4 regions of the Exiguobacterium sp. s34 genome follow, and region 1 is predicted to be linked to each of the others. Evidence: predicted binding sites of a transcription regulator. Region 1 holds the regulator's gene; each other region holds the start of a gene.
What was found. The regulator Rex, encoded in region 1, represses fermentation and respiration genes when NADH is low (regulators of the CRP and FNR family bind a similar motif). The targets are predictions, from matches to a motif close to TTGTGAAATATTTCACAA.

Region 2: cydD (thiol reductant ABC exporter subunit CydD) is a predicted target of Rex. The motif match lies at 2,082-2,099, and genes of this name have one in related genera.
Region 3: KNO87_RS03615 (formate/nitrite transporter family protein) is a predicted target of Rex. The motif match lies at 2,600-2,617, and genes of this name have one in related genera.
Region 4: adhE (bifunctional acetaldehyde-CoA/alcohol dehydrogenase) is a predicted target of Rex. The motif match lies at 2,592-2,609, and genes of this name have one in related genera.

The regions. Positions count from the first base shown of each region.
Region 1 covers NZ_JACSKE010000007.1:99,455-103,656, forward strand. Annotated here, with positions in the region: gene KNO87_RS14035 (FAD-dependent oxidoreductase) at 1-640, opposite strand, end outside; gene tatC (twin-arginine translocase subunit TatC) at 863-1,651, opposite strand; gene tatA (twin-arginine translocase TatA/TatE family subunit) at 1,655-1,873, opposite strand; gene KNO87_RS14050 (redox-sensing transcriptional repressor Rex) at 1,873-2,529, opposite strand; gene KNO87_RS14055 (ABC-F family ATP-binding cassette domain-containing protein) at 2,680-4,202, shown strand, end outside.
Region 2 covers NZ_JACSKE010000001.1:590,050-594,251, forward strand. Annotated here, with positions in the region: gene cydC (thiol reductant ABC exporter subunit CydC) at 1-333, opposite strand, end outside; gene cydD (thiol reductant ABC exporter subunit CydD) at 330-2,054, opposite strand; gene KNO87_RS02925 (Crp/Fnr family transcriptional regulator) at 2,177-2,866, opposite strand; gene KNO87_RS02930 (glycoside hydrolase family 31 protein) at 2,979-4,202, opposite strand, start outside.
Region 3 covers NZ_JACSKE010000002.1:1,101-5,302, forward strand. Annotated here, with positions in the region: gene KNO87_RS03610 (anaerobic ribonucleoside triphosphate reductase) at 1-1,517, opposite strand, end outside; gene KNO87_RS03615 (formate/nitrite transporter family protein) at 1,709-2,539, opposite strand; gene KNO87_RS03620 (hypothetical protein) at 2,838-3,293, opposite strand; gene KNO87_RS03625 (hypothetical protein) at 3,458-3,826, opposite strand; gene KNO87_RS03630 (hypothetical protein) at 4,121-4,202, opposite strand, start outside.
Region 4 covers NZ_JACSKE010000003.1:422,465-426,666, forward strand. Annotated here, with positions in the region: gene adhE (bifunctional acetaldehyde-CoA/alcohol dehydrogenase) at 1-2,448, opposite strand, end outside; gene KNO87_RS09245 (MarR family winged helix-turn-helix transcriptional regulator) at 2,838-3,284, shown strand; gene KNO87_RS09250 (YebC/PmpR family DNA-binding transcriptional regulator) at 3,365-4,078, shown strand.

The sequences.
Region 1 (4,202 bases):
CCTCGACCGTCTGACCAAGTTCGAGGTCGATTCCGCGACTTGTCATATCCGCTTCCAATTGATCCGTGAACGACTTGTCGAGATATTTGTTCAAGATACGGTCGGCACTGTCGATGAATGTGACATGTTTACCGTATGCTTCAAACGCCTCGACGAGTTCGACCCCGATATACCCCGCCCCGATGACGGCAATCTTCGTCGCGTCTGTCGCCCGCTCGATAATGCGTTGTGCGTGCGCATAGTTTTTACAAAGTTCGATTCCATTCATTTCGATTCCTGGGAGCGTCGGGACGATCGGCCATGAACCTGTCGTGACGATCAAGCGGTCATACGTGTCATGCACGTCTTCTCCCGTCTCGAGATTTTTGGCGTGGACCGTCTTCGCTTCGACATCGATGGATAAGACGTCATGTTTCATCCGCATTGTCGCTCCGAGTTCTTCAAGTTCACGTGGAGATGAGTAGAATAATTCTTCTGCACGTTGGACGACCCCACCGACGTGGAGCGCAATCCCACATGAGAGGAAGCTGACGTTGTCGTTCCGCTCGTAAACGGTGATGTCGAGATTGTCGTGCTTTGCGAGTAACCCTTTGACAGCTGCTGTTCCTGCGTGTGTACATCCGATGACTGCGATTTTCATATGAGTCGTCTCTCCTTTTATGTTAGACCGTACGTTTCTTTTCACATTGTGATAAATATCACATTTAATTCTTGACCTTAGTGTACTATTTCACAATATAGGATTCAATGACTATGCTCACTATTTCACGTAAAAGTGTCTAAAATTTGAACAGTATGAACTTCCAATTGAACTATAGTGTAGTGCACATAAAAAAGCATCGTCCCATTTACGGAACGATGCTTATTTCTCATTCATCTGTTTCATTAAATCCATCTGTTCTTGCACCATCGCTTCTTTCTCCCGACGTAGCACTCCTTTGTAGGCGACGCGTGAAATCGATAAACTGATTTCATATAGGAAGAAGAGTGGCAATGATACCATGAGGTGCGATGTCAAATCCGGCGGTGTGATGAATGCCGCGACTACGAATAGCGCGAAGTACGCATACTTACGAATCTTCGATAAGAAGTATGGTGTCACGACACCAATCCGGGTCAAGAACATCGTCACGACCGGCAATTGGAACAATAGACCGAACGGGATCGTCAGTTGCAACAAGAACGTGAAGTAATTGTTGGCTCCGATGATTTGTTCGAGTCCGAGGTCTTGCCCGAGGTCCGTCGAGATATCGAGGACGAGCGGGAACAACCAATAGTAGGCGAACGCAAGACCGATCAAGAACAATCCGAAGATGATCGGGATATAGGCAAGGGTGCCTTTCCGTTCATTCGGATGCAGACCGGGTGCGACAAACGCCCACACTTGATACAGTAGGAATGGGCTCGCCGCAATCAGGCCGATGATGAGCGCCAAGTTCAAGTAAATCATGAGCGGGTCCGCGACCCCAAAGGCGTTCAGTTCGAGCCCGCGTTCGACGAGATCTTCTTGCAAGTACGCGAGTACATATTTGACACTCGGCAAAGCCATCAAAAAGAAGGCAAAGACGACAAATGCAGATAGCATCAGTCGTCTTCGCAGCTCTGTCAAGTGATCGGTAAGTTCCCGCTCTTGATCAGGTTGATGATTCATGGCTTACTGCTCTTTCTTTTCGATAGCTTTCTTGTCGTTCTCGTCGTGCTCGTTCATCATGCCGTTCGTTGCATTTTTGAACTCACGAAGCGTCTGTCCGGCCGCGCGACCAAACTCCGGTAATTTCTTCGGTCCGAAGATGATGAGCGCGATGATGGCGATGATGAATAGACTCGCCCCACCCGGAATTCCGACGACGAGTGATGATGCTAGTAATTCCATTATTGATGGACCCCCTCAGCGGTTGGATAGTGTTGCATAAAGTAAATGAGTGACTGCAGCTCAATCGACAAATCGATGTGATGAACGCGAACCGTGTCCGGTACGGTAAGTCGTGCCGGTGTGAAGTTCAAGATGCCCTTGATGCCGAAACGCACCAAGTCGTCTGCGACGGACTGCGCATAGGCAGAAGGTACCGTCAAAATCGCGACGTCAATCTTGTTTTGCTCCATAATCTGTTCCATCTCATCGACGTGATGAATTGGGACGCCTGACATCGTCGTGCCGACTTTTGTCTCGTCTGCGTCGAACCCGACGACGATATGTGTGTTATTGTTTTTAAGGAAGTTATAGTTGACGAATGCCGTCCCAAGGTGACCGACCCCGACCAAGGCGACATTCGTAATCTCGTCCTGATTCAGTGTCTTTCGGAAAAAGTCTAACAGATACTGCACGTTATAGCCATATCCCTTTTTACCGAGCGCACCGAAGTACGAGAAATCACGGCGAATCGTAGCCGAATCGACCTTGACCGCCTCACTCAGTTCTGCTGAAGAGACACGTTGTTTCCCTGACGCATGCAGGCTTTGAATAAATCGATAGTATAGTGGCAACCGTTTGGCTGTCGCTTGTGGAATCTTTGGTTCGTTTTGACTCAACGGAAAGAGCCTCCTTTTTACGACACGTTACAAACGAATCTGAATTTCATACACCTTGATTGTAAACGAATTCACATGACCACTCAACGAATATACCTAAAATCGCTGAAAAATACAGTATACTAAATAGAGAGAAAGGGGTTTTTTCACTTGATCCTACTGCAAGTCAATAACTTATCCAAATCCTTCGGCGTTGAGCCGATTTTAGAAAACGTAAAACTCGAAATCCAAGAAGGCGAACGCGTCGCCCTCGTCGGTCGTAACGGGGCCGGTAAGTCGACGCTTTTGAAGGTCATCGCTGGTGAATATAACTATGACTCTGGGGACATCATGAAGCCGAAAGACGTCACGATCGGCTATCTCGCCCAAGACTCAGGGCTAGAATCCGATGAGACCATTTGGAACGAGATGCTCACCGTCTTCACGGGCTTAATCGAGCAAGAAAAGACGCTCCGTCGCATGGAAGCAGATATGGGCTCGGAACGGATTTTAAATGACGCTGCGGCGTACGAACGTCTCCTCTCTTCTTATGATGAAGAGCAGCATACGTTCAAAGAACGTGGCGGATATCAATATGAAGCAACGATCCGCTCGGTCCTCCATGGAATGCGTTTCTATCCGGACGATTTCGAACGTCGCATCGACACACTCTCCGGTGGACAACGGACACGCCTCGCCTTGGCGAAGATGCTCCTTCAAAGTCCCGACCTACTCATCTTGGACGAGCCGACGAACCATTTGGACATCGAGACGCTCGCCTGGCTTGAGAAGTACTTGAGCGGCTATAAAGGCGCCGTCCTCATCGTCTCCCACGACCGGTACTTCCTCGACCGTGTCGTCTCGGTCGTCTATGAGCTGTCGCGTCACCGCAGCCGCCGTTTCGTCGGGAACTATACGAAGTATCTCGAGCAGAAGGCCGCCCTCTACGAACAAGAAAAGAAGCAGTTTGAGTCGCAGCAAGAAGAGATTGCCAAGATGCAGGACTTCATTCAGCGAAACATCGCTCGGGCGACAACGACGAAACGTGCGCAAAGCGTGCGGAAGCGTCTCGAGAAAGTCGACCGCCTCGATGCTCCAGATGGTGACGAGCGCAGTGCCGTCCTTTCCTTCTCCATCAAACGCCAAAGCGGAAACGATGTATTGAGCGCGAGTGACCTCGCCATCGGATATGAGGACGCAATCGCCCAACATCTTCGCTTCCAGCTACAACGCGGTGAATCGGTCGCCCTCGTCGGTCCGAACGGGGTCGGAAAGTCGACATTACTTAAAGTGTTGACGAAACAGCAAGCCGCCCTCACTGGCGAGATTCGCTACGGGACCGGCGTCGAGATCGGCTACTACGATCAGGAACAACAAAACTTGTCCGACGCGAACCGTGTCATCGACGAGATTTGGAATGACTGGCCACTCATGCGCGAACAGGAAGTCCGGAGTCTTCTCGGACAATTCCTCTTCAGCGGCGATGATGTCATGAAGCGCGTCCACGAACTCTCTGGTGGCGAACGGGCACGTCTCACGTTGGCCAAATTAAAGCTCGAGCAGCCGAACCTGCTCATCTTAGATGAGCCGACGAACCACTTGGACCTCGACTCGAAGATGATTTTAGAGAATGCGCTCCTCGACTACCCAGGTACAATCCTCTTTGTCTCACACGACCGATACTTCATTGACCG
Region 2 (4,202 bases), on a different contig from region 1:
CCGATATTTCGCAAAAATCGACGGGACGAGCGGTTCAAGTTGTCGATAAAAACGGACACGTAGCTCGCTCAAAATCGTAAACGTTGCTCGGTGTGACGCGAGACGCTCCCGATAACGACTGCCTGCCCGAATGACCCCGAACAGTTTGATGAGGACGACAGGTACCATGAGCGCATACAGCGGCGGGACGAGACCCGCACGTGATACGAGGTATCCACTTGCCGCAAACAAGGCGACCGCCGCGATCCCAGCTGCATATCCAAAGAAGATGGAGAGAAGGATATCTTTCTTCTCACGCATCATCCATTTTGTGATTGTCCAAAGCGAGTTCATCGGCTCACTCCTTTCTGAAGCGCAAATAGTTCCGCATACTCTGGAACAGCGAGCAACGCGTCATGCGTCCCTTCTGCGATGCGCTTCCCATCCTCCATAAACCAAATCATATCTGCCTCTTTGATTGTATGCAGACGGTGTGCCACCGTGATCAACGTTGCCTCTTTCGACAGCTCAGCGATTGAACGCCTCACAATCTGCTCGGTCTTCAAATCGAGACCGGTCGTCGGTTCATCGAACAGTAGGATGCCTGGTCGTTTAAAGAACGCTCGGGCGAGTGCGAGACGTTGTCGCTCACCGCCTGACAGACCGAACCCGCCTTCTCCAAGCTCCGTCCAGATTCCATTCGGTAACTGGTCGATCACCTCAGAAAGTCCTGCCGCATCTGCTGCTTCTTGTAACGCGAGCTCGTCGGCTTTTTCGCCTAATGCGATATTATCGGCAAGCGTCCCGGCAAATAGATAAGGGTTTTGTGAGATATAGGCAATGTTTCCATACCAGACGGACTCGTCAAACGAATAAAGTGGCTCACCGTCTACGAGGACGCGTCCCGACTTCACTTGCAAGAGTCCGGAAATGACGTTGAGCACTGTCGTCTTCCCGGACCCGCTTGCGCCGACTAAGGCCAGATGGGTGCCAGAAGGAATCCGACCGCTCAACGGCTGAAGCGCAAAGCGTCCGCCTACATATTCGAAAGACACATCTTCCAGCTCAAGGTCCGGTGTCCGTGAACGAAGTGACTTCGATCCCCATTCGATGCGATCATCCGGGGCGTCTAGTACGTCAAAGATTCTTTCTGCCGCACCCATACTTCCACGTCCCGTATGGAAGGCACTTCCTAAATCTTTAATCGCCAAATAATACTCCGGCGCCAACACGAGAATCAAGAAGCCAGAGAAGAACGTCAGGTTCTCCCAAACGACCATCTGTAAGGCGACCTCTAACGCCACGACACCGGTACTGAGCATCGAGATAAATTCGAGCATGAGTCCCGATAAGAACGCCGTCTTTAAGACGACCATCGTCGCATCCCGAAAGTCGAGGCTACTCTTCTCAATCGCCTTCGCTTCTTGCTCGGTGCGATTGTAAAGCTTGAGCGTCGTCAATCCTTGTAACACATCTAAAAACTTACCGGAGAATTGGTTCATCTTCTCCATTTGTTCTTCCGATTTTTTTTGGGTCGCAATCCCGATGATGATGAAGAACAGCGGGATGAACGGTGCCGTCACCATCATGATGACTCCTGAGATCCAGTGTTGGCTGAAGACGACGACCAAAATAAGAAGCGGGATGATCGATGTTTGGATGACTTGTGGCCAGTATTGGCTAAAGTAAGCGTCCACCTCATCAACTGCATCCATGAACACGCTGACCTTTTTCCCGGACTGACCCGTCAAGGACGATTCGACCGGGCTCGTGGCATACCGATCCAACAATTGTAGGCGTAATGCCTGTTTTGCTTTTTCGGACAAACTCGCACCGATTCGTCCCGATACGTAGCCGAAGAGTGCTCGCGCCAACAAAGCGACAACGAGCCACACCAATGCCGGAAGGATGGCTTCGAATGATTCACCTTTCAAGAAAATTCGGTCGACGATGTCGACGATTAAATACGCTTGCGCTAAAATCGATAGTCCAATCATGATCGCAGACAACACGAGTCCGATGATATGACTTCTTTCAGCGAAAGCAAGGGCTTGCAGTCGTTTCACTGCATTCATCCTTTCTCTATTTACAATTCCATTGCTTTGTGAGATTCATCACTAATTATACAATATGCTACGTTTTGAAGCGAACGCTCCGCTCGTTTGAGTATGTAAAAGACGCCCTCATCTGAGTGGCGTCAATCGCTGTCTTGTTCAAAATATTCAGGATGCCCGATGACGAGTTGATGGGCATCCATGCGAAGCACATCTTCTTTTCGGAGTTTGGCTAAAATCGTCGAAACCGTCTCCCGGGACGTTCCGGACAGACGAGAGAGTTCGATCGCAGTGAATGGGCAGCGGACACGAACGCCTTGTTCGTCAGGCTCTCCTAAATCTTCAATTAAGAAATGGAGCGTATTGATGACACGCTCTTTCGCGCTTGGCGTGATGATTTCTTGGACACGACGCTCATGCAGATCGAGAATCCGGTTCATCTGGCTGATGATATAGAGCAACATGCTCGACTGCGTGGACACGAACCGCTCAAATCGATCCGTCGGGATATAGATGACCTCAATGTCCGTCACGGCCTCGGCCGTATGACGATAGTCTTCCCCCGTGAATAAACCGTTGTAAGGAAAAAATTGTTTCGGTTTCACATAGTCGGCATAATGATGGGTCGCATTCTCGTTCATCCGTTCGAGTTTGACGTAACCGCTCATCAAGAAATAGACACGTTCTCGCGGATCCCCTTCCATGAACAACAGTTGCCCTTTCCGATACGTTCGGCAATAGACGTGCGGAATCAGCTGTTCAAGCGTTCGACTCGGACATGTCGCGAATAGCGTCAACTGCCGTAAATCGTCAATCGTCCACATGTGTCGCATGTGCATCCCCTCTTTTCTACTCTTCTATCCTCAGTATAATGGGATTTTTATTGAAAGCGCTTTCTAATTCCGACAGTTTTCTGACATGACAAAAGGGGGTCGCCCCCCTTTTTCAGTCCAGCATGAGTTCCAACAGTGCATCCTGCAAATCACGCTCGAGTTCTAACGCATGAAGGTCAAACAACCATGCCTCGAGACGTGTCTTTGTCGTAGCCATCTGATACAGGCGATCTTTTAAATCATAGGCGATTTCAGCACGGTCTAAGAACCGATAGAGTCGGTCGAGTCGATGTGCGTTCTGCGTCACTTCGACAGGAAGTGTCACGGTCTGTTCCTGTTTCCATTCACCGAGTGGGATGTGTAACGTTTGCGTCTCCGCATCATAGTCCCCTTCCCCGACGACCCCACGGACAAGAATCGTCAACGTCCGATCCGCCGGCACGAGTGTCAAATCACCCGACGTCTCGATGTGGAGCGTACGCGCTTCCCAATCGAGCGTGAACGTTGTTTCAAGCGACGCCCCGTTCTCATAATCTCGGCTCTCCCCGTCATCTTCATACATCGTGAACGTGTTCGAGGCACCTGGGAAGACGAGTACTTCGAGATCACTCGGATTCCCCGTATCGTTCGCATGCGGTTCATGCGGCATCATCGGGATGATCGCACCGGCTTTGGCGAAGACCGGTTGTTCCTCAAGTCCACGGAACACCCGAATCGACTTGTCCCCTTCATAACGATGTCCCGTGAAGAAGTCGAACCATTCTCCTTTTGGCAACCACACGTTCGCACTGGCGACGTGAAGCTGTCGGTCCATCGGCGTAACGATCGGGGAGACGATGAGTTCACTTCCGAAATAAAACTGATTCGCCACCTCATAAGCCACGTCGTCATCAGGGTGTTCGATATACATCGGTAGCACGAGCGGCAATGAGTCGGCATGATTGCGATAGTTCATCGTATACAAGTACGGAATGAGTTGGTGGCGCAGTCGTAAAAATCGTTTCATCGACTGTTCGGCTTCCATTCCGAAACGCCAAGGCTCTTTTCCGTTGAACGTACTGAACGTCGAATGGAGACGCATGATCGGACTAAATACCCCATATGCGACCCAACGCGCGGCGAGCTCATCGTCTTTTTTACCACGATGATGCCCTCCAATGTCATGACTCCACCATCCGTAGCCGATATTTGTGGCTGTTGCCGTGAAATACGGCTGGAAGGCGAGTGATGCCCACGAGATGATCGTGTCTCCCGAGAATCCAACTGGGTAACGATGGCTTCCCGGTCCTGCGTATCGAGAGAAAATGAGTGGACGTTTGCCGTCACGGGCGATATC
Region 3 (4,202 bases), on a different contig from region 1:
GGTGCCTCAATTCGGATTTTTTCTCGGATGGAGACGGATTGATAAACCGGCACGTGGAATGAATTCGTGTAAAACGCCCGATTGGTAACCTCGTCGATCATCCCGAACTCTTCCTGGTCTCGGATCACAAATTTACCTGATAGTCCTTCTGCAGGTGTCGCGAGCAACGAAAAGTTCAAGTCGTACGCTTCGGCTGCTTCACGCATGCGATTGGACAAATGGGTGACGATGTCGAGACCGAGTCGCTCCGCTTCACGGGACTCAGCATGTGTACTGCCCGTCAACACTTTCAACGTTTCAGCGAGCCCGATGAAACCGAGTGAGAGCGTTCCTTGTTTCAATACGTCTCGGACTTCATCCTGTATATGTAACTGCTCACTGCCACGCCAGACCCCTTGTGTGTAAAGAAAACGAAATTCTTCAGCGCGACGCGTACATTGATACTCGAATCGCTCGATCAACTGTTCAATCCCGATGTCGATATATCGGTTGAGAATTCGATAGAAGTCCGAAAGCGACTCGGAGACGAGTGCCATCTTCACCAGGTTGAGTGTTGAGAAAGACAGGTTGCCTCGTCCGATTGACGTCTCCTCCCCGTGCCGGTTTCCCATGACTCGCGTACGACAACCCATGTATGCCACTTCTGATTCGTGTGTCCCGTCATAATACGTGGCATTGAACGGGGCATCGATAAAAGAGAAGTTCGGGAAGAGACGTTTGCCTGTGACGCGGCACGCCTCACGGAAGAGATCGACATTCGGGTCACCATCGTTGAAGTTGATACCTTCCTTCACTTTAAAGATTTGAATCGGAAAAATCGGTGTCTCTCCGTTCCCTAACCCACGTTCTGTGGCACGGAGTAACTCCCGAATGAGGATACGTCCCCACTTTGATGTGTCCGTCCCATAATTGATTGAAACGAAAGGTACTTGCCCGCCACCTCGTGAGTGCATCGAGTTCGCATTGTGAATGAACGCCTCACACGCCTGATACGTCGCCGAAATCGTCTCTTCTTCTGCGAGTGTCTCCAATTGCGCCTCGTCCCAGTCAACAGGTAACGATTGGAGTCGGCTAAATTGACGCTTATATGTCTTCTCGACATACGGTGCTAAGTCGACGTCAAACATCGGAAAAGCCTGCCCCCCATGTTGCATATTTTGATTCGCTTGTAGGATGATGGATGCGAGCGCCATGGCGGAGCGAATGTCTTTCGGGGACCGAATCGTCCCATGTCCTGTATGGAAACCGTCTTTCAACAATTGACCGAGTGGAATTTGACAACATGTCGTCGATCCTGTGATGTAATAGTCCGCGTCGTGCACGTATAAAAAGTTATCAGTGACGGCTTGCTTTGACCGTTCCGACATCAAATATGTCTGCGACAATTCTTTCGATACTTCTGAAGAGAGTCGTGCTAATTTCCCGAGCGGGGACTTCCCGTCAACGTTCGCATTCTCTTGTACTAAGTCTTGGTCTGGTAAGACGCATACGTCCTCATACAACCGTAGTAATTTCAATACCCCTCACCTCACTATATATGGATTAAAAACAGTTTAAATTGTTTTTAAAATCCTATATATAGATTATGACACGTTTTTTTTTGGAAGGTCACGAGTCAATATTGTGACAGTTTACATGTGCGCATACGACAAAAAAGAGCCTCGTCTTCGATGGGACAAGGCTCTACGTTATATGTGACAAACATCATTTATTTAGCAGCTTTCACGACTTTTAATTCGACTTCTTCCTCTAATTCTTGTGCCTCACGAAGACCTTTCGAGTTGAGCCATGTGTAGATGGCTCCCATAAAGAGCGCACCGCCGATAATGTTACCGAACGTCGCAGGAATCAAGTTGTGGATTGCACCTGCCATGCTGATCGTCTCAGGGTGTGGGACGACAAGCGTCAAGGCGAACAAGACGAAGTTGGCGATGACGTGGTCAAATCCTGAAGCGAAGAAGACCGCGACAAGGAAAATCATCGAGAAGATTTGAGCGAATTCATTTTTCATTTGTTTCGGTAAGAAAATAGCGAGACAGACCATCCAGTTACAGAAGATGGCACGGAAGAAAATTTCAACCGTCGTGTGATGCATTTTGCCCTCGACGACTGAGAACAACCAGTTGTTCATGCCAAGTTCTTGGATGACACCAGTCGGTGCGAGTAGTAAGGCGAATAGGATTCCCCCGAGTGCGTTCCCGACAAAACAGAGCAACCAGACGAGCATCGTATCACTGAGCGTCGTATAACCGCGAAGCGTCGACGTCGTGAAATACATCGTATTCCCCGTGAACAACTCCGCTCCCCCATAAATGATCATGACGAGCGCAATCCCGAAAGAGAAGCCCCCGATGAGTGTCGTAAACGGTGATTCCGCTAAATACATGCCGTTGACGACTTTCAACGTGAAGATTGAAGCAAAGCCGATAAAGATTCCGGCTAACATTGCCCGTAAAAAGTATTCCATTGGACGATAATGAATCATTTGCGAGGAAGCCTGTGCTTTTTTCCGTAATGATTCGAGTGCATGGATTTCCATTGATGCCATGTCACAAACCCTTCTTTCTGAATAATTAAATAGGAAAGTATCAGTTCTAATATGTGAAATCATTAACAATATAAACTGTACAGTCTCTGTTGGCAATCACCTCTAGAAGGAATTGACAGAGTGTTCACATCGTAATCGTTTACATGTGGCGGATTTGTGACAAACAAAAATTCTCCCGAATTTCGGGAGAATATCTATGAATTAGCATTTTCAATTTTATTATCAATCTCCCTGTTCCAAAATAAATCTTACATCCTACTTTTAATTTTGAATGTGCATAGTCTAATCATTAAAGAAACTTATTCTTTAAATAATGATAAATCATTTCATCTTGTAAAATTATTTCGAAGCACTCGAAATCAAAAGCTCTAATTTCAATTGAAGTATGATTTAATTGAAACTCTAACTCAGCTTCTGAATGAGGTTGATTTTCAAAGTCAATTTCTATATTTTTGAATTTACTCCCTATAAATACTCCACTTTCGAACTGGATTATATGTTTAACTCTTCCTATCAGTTCATATGTACTAAAAAAATTAATTATTCCAAAATTATTTGATGGGAAAAGTTCGAAAAGTGACACCTTACTACTCCCAAAGATATCAAAAAGACACCATATCAAACTATCAGTCTGTATCTCATTTATAGCTTGAAGAATACTTTCAAGTTGTTCTCCAGTACATGATATATCTTCATTAAAACACTTACCACTAATTTCAATTTTATAATAGCTGGGGTTTGACATTACCTACTCCTCTTGTAAAAAGGTTTTGAAATGGATGTGTAAAATGGTTTATTCATTGACTAAATTTAGCTTTTCCGTTTGAATAATCAATTCAGAGTATAGCTAAAAATCGTCCGTCATATTTTTCTTAATCATGTGTAGCGATGAAATACTAGAAAATTTAATCAGTGATATTCCGTTCCGATTCTAATTTTTGTGAAATGAATCTCAGCTGTAACCGGAGGCAATAAGAGACGACATATAAATATTTCCTGCCCCTCTAATTCGTAACTATCAATGCTAATATCCTGCATGAAATATGGGCGTTGTAACCTTGTCAATTCTCTGATTGGCATTGTTCGATCATCTAGAGCGGCAGAAACCTCTACTTTAATACAACCTAAAAATTCAATCTCGTAGTGACGATAACTCTCTTCCTCATCTTCAATCTTTATTAAAACCTCATCTCCAAAATAACGGCAATCGAATCCTAAAACGCGCGCATCCCAATAGTATATTTTTTCAATTTCTCTTAATATTTCTTGAGCTTTCATTTTTTTCACCTTCTGTATGGAATATGTGCTGCTTTACTACTTGGCTTCATAATTTTTAAGTGGTTTTAATAATTTTGATCGTATAAATGAACATCGTAATACAAACTTATATGATCTGGCTAAATTTACTCTTATTCCAACTCTGCAGACTGCATTTCTCTTATTGATAAACCAGCTATTATCAATTTACATACTTCTAACAAAGAGCCATCAATTGACCTCCATTAACCTCATCATACATATCATTATCTATGTAACAGGACTATGCATTAAAAGATGCTCAAATTAATGCCCTCATAATTCATTTTCGTTTAAATAATCAATGTAAAATTTTTGAGGTAAATTCTTTGTCAATTCTTCAATAGATTCATATTTT
Region 4 (4,202 bases), on a different contig from region 1:
TTGCGCTTTGAACGATAGTTTGATGTTCAACCGTTGACCGAGCTCGATAATCGCTTGGACGAGTGACTCGACACCTTCAGCTGTCGTGCTTGCTGGAAGTCCGAGGTAACGTGCGATTTCTGCGTAACGCTCGTCTGCGATAAATGACTCATATTTCGGGAACGCCGCAAGTTTTGATGGGCGTGTAGCGTTGTAACGGATGACGTGTGGCATAAGAATTGCATTCGTACGACCGTGTGGTACGTGGAACTCTCCACCGATTTTGTGAGCGATCGAGTGGTTGATACCGAGGAAAGCGTTCGCGAATGCCATTCCAGCCATCGTTGAAGCGTTATGCACTTTCTGACGTGCTTCCGCGTCGCTACCGTTTTCATACGCTTTTGGTAGGTAGTCGAAAATCATCTTGATGGCGCGGAGGCAAAGGCCGTCCGTGTAATCGTTCGCCATGACTGAAACGTATGCTTCGATTGCGTGTGTCATGACGTCCATTCCTGTGTCAGCCGTAATCGATGCTGGTACGGTCATGACGAACTCAGGGTCGACGATTGCAACGTCTGGTGTGATCGCGTAGTCAGCAATCGGATATTTCACGTTACGTTTTTTGTCTGTGATGACGGTGAATGGTGTCACTTCAGATCCTGTACCAGAAGTTGTCGGGATTGCAATGAACATTGATTTGTTACCGAGTGTCGGGAACTTGTAAGTCCGTTTACGAATATCCATGAATTTCTGACGAAGGTTTGAGAATTTCTCTTCTGGACGTTCGTAGAAGAGCCACATCCCTTTCGCAGCATCCATCGGTGAACCTCCACCAAGTGCGATAATCATGTCTGGCTGGAAGTGACGCATCGCTTCGGCACCGTTCATGACCGTCTCAACAGATGGGTCTGGTTCGACTTGGTCAAAGATGCGATACTCGACGCCTGCAGGCAAGTTTTTGATAACTTTGTCAGCGAATCCGAGTTTGACCATCATTTCATCAGTGACGATCATCGCCCGTTTTTTCGATGTGAGTGATTGAAGGTACTGTACTGAGTTTTTCTCGAAATAGATTTTTTCAGGTACTTTGAACCATTGCATATTCACGCGACGTCTCGCCACCTTTTTCACGTTGAGTAGATGTTTCGCCGTCACGTTTTCTGAGACGGAGTTCTTACCGTAAGACCCACAACCGAGCGTGAGTGATGGGGTCATTTCGTTATAAAGGTCACCGATTCCACCATGTGCTGAAGGTGAGTTGACGATGATGCGGCAAGCTTTCATGCGAAGACCGAATTCGAGGATCGCATCGTCATCTGTTGAGTGGATGACCGCTGTATGACCAAGACCACCGATTTCGAGCATTTTTTCAGCGATGGCGAATCCTTCTTCACGCGATTGTACTTTATAAGCACCGAGAACCGGGCTCAATTTCTCATGAGAAAGAAGTTCAGTTGCGCCGACCGTTTCAAGTTCAGCAATCAAGATTTTCGTATCAGCTGGTACTTTGAGTCCTGCTTTTTCAGCGATCCACGCTGCTGGCTTCCCTACGATTTCCGGGTTAACCGCGCATGTGTCCGTGCGGATTACGAGTGTTTCAAGTTTTGCTTTTTCTTCAGGTGAGCAGAAGTAGCAACCAAGTGCCGTCATTTCGGCCTTCACTTCTTCGTATACTTCCTGGTCGACGATGATCGCTTGTTCCGACGCACAAATCATACCGTTGTCGAACGTTTTTGAAAGGATGACGTCAGAGATGGCACGTTTCACTTTCGCAGTCTTGTCGATATAGGCCGGTACGTTACCAGGTCCGACACCGAGTGCTGGTTTACCAGTCGAGTAAGCGGATTTGACCATCGCTGCCCCACCAGTCGCAAGAACCATTGCCACACCAGGGTGGTTCATGAGTGCTTTTGTAGCGTCGAGCGATGGAACTTCAACCCATTGGATCAAGTTTTCAGGAGCACCTGCCGCTACCGCTGCGTCACGAAGGACACGTGCAGCTTCACTTGAGCATTGTTGAGCCGATGGGTGGAAGGCGAAGATAATTGGGTTACGTGTCTTGATGGCGATGATTGCTTTGAACATCGTGGTCGATGTAGGGTTTGTGACCGGTGTGACCCCAGCGACGACACCGACTGGTTCCGCGATGTACGTGATTCCGTTTTGAACATCGTCTTCAAGGACGCCAACCGTTTTTTCTCCACGGAGTGAGTTGTAAATATATTCTGTCGCAAAGATGTTTTTGATCATTTTGTCTTCAAAGACACCGCGACCTGTTTCTGTATGTGCTAATTTCGCAAGTGCGACGTGTTGCTCAAGTCCAGCGAGCGCCATCGCTTGTACGATATGATCGATTTTCTCTTGGTCGAACGTCATCAACGTATCGAGTGCGACGTGTGCACCCGCTACGAGCGTATCCACCATTTGTTCTGCCGTAGTTTCTACTTTTGCTTTCTCTTTGACTGCCATGTTAGGTTCCTCCTCATAATTGAGAGCTTTTAATGAACATATTGACTTGATGGAAGACACAATGTGATGACTGCTTTCAAGAGATTGTGCTTTCCTTCACATTCATAGAATACAATGTTTTTCAGATTTTGTGGGTGACAACATTGTGAACTCTTTCACAATATTTTTTCGCCTTTTGTTGATAGCTCTTGATTTTTATATGCGTCCTCAGTAAAATCGAATGCGTTTTCATGAAAATGTAAGTCACTATCCATGTAAACGCTTACATTAATTGTGTCTGTTGTATCTCTTCTATGCTGTATCAATCGTCACATCAACCCGTTTTTAGGTTCAACTGCACCTAACTCGTGTATAATGAAAGTAGAACCTAACTAGGAAGTGAATCTACTATGCCGAAACAAGATGCAGCGGACCAGTTCGTCAAACTGATCCCTTTAATTCGTCGTAAACTGCTACGTCGATCTGATTTTCCACAAATCCCGAACTTGAACTTCTCTCATTTCCATCTATTGATGTTGATTGAGGACGAGGGGGCTGTCACGAACGGTCGAATTAGCGAGACACTCTCCATCGCACCGCCGAACGTCACCCCGCTCATCACGAAACTATTGAATGAGGGCTATATCACACGCGTACCGGACGAACGGGATCGTCGGGTCATTTGGAATCAGTTGACAGAGAAAGGTGAACGTATTTTACTCGAACGGAGAGACTCGTTCCGCAGACTCTTCGAGGAACGTCTCGCCTTTCTAAATGAAGATGAAACCGATCGACTCATTGACAGTCTGAAGACGCTCACCGAGATTGTTGAGAAGATGGATAAAGGTGACGAGTAAAACTTCTCTCGTCAATTCACGCAACTTCTTATATAATCTGTAATGAATCTACGTACAAATGGAAAGAGAGATGACATGTAATGGGTCGTAAATGGAACAACATTAAAGAGAAGAAGGCGTCGAAGGACGCTAACACGAGTCGCGTCTATGCGAAGTTCGGTCGCGAGATTTATGTGGCCGCCCGTCAAGGGGAACCTGATCCTGAGTTGAACCAGTCATTAAAGTTCGTTGTGGAGCGTGCGAAAACGTATAACGTGCCTCGTGCAATCATCGATCGCGCCATCGATAAGGCAAAAGGTGGCGACGAGGAAAACTTCGATGAACTTCGTTATGAAGGATTCGGACCGAACGGTGCGATGGTCATCGTCGATACGTTGACTAATAACGTGAACCGTACAGCATCTGAAGTCCGTGCCGCATTCGGTAAAAACGGAGGAAACATGGGTGTCAGCGGTTCGGTCGCGTACATGTTTGATGCGACAGCAGTCATCGGTGTGAACCAAATGTCGGCAGATGACGTCCTTGAACTGATGATGGAACACGACCTTGACGTCCGTGACGTCATCGAGGAAGACGAGACGGTCATCGTCTATGCCGAGCCAGAAGCGTTCCATGCTGTTCAGACTGCGTTCAAGGCTGCTGGGGTTGAAGAGTTTGCCGTAGCGGAGTTGACGATGCTTCCACAAAATGAGGTATCGCTCGATGACGAATCGAAAGAACAGTTTGAAAAATTAATCGATGTTCTCGAAGACTTGGAAGATGTGCGCCAAGTCTATCACAACGTCGACATGTAACATGCCAGCGATAACTTTCACGAGTTATCGCTTTTTTCATATTCGATTTGACAAGGGTCACGTCATATGTTAAATTTCAAAAAGTCTTTATCATATTAAAGTGATACCAAGAGAAAGAAAATGT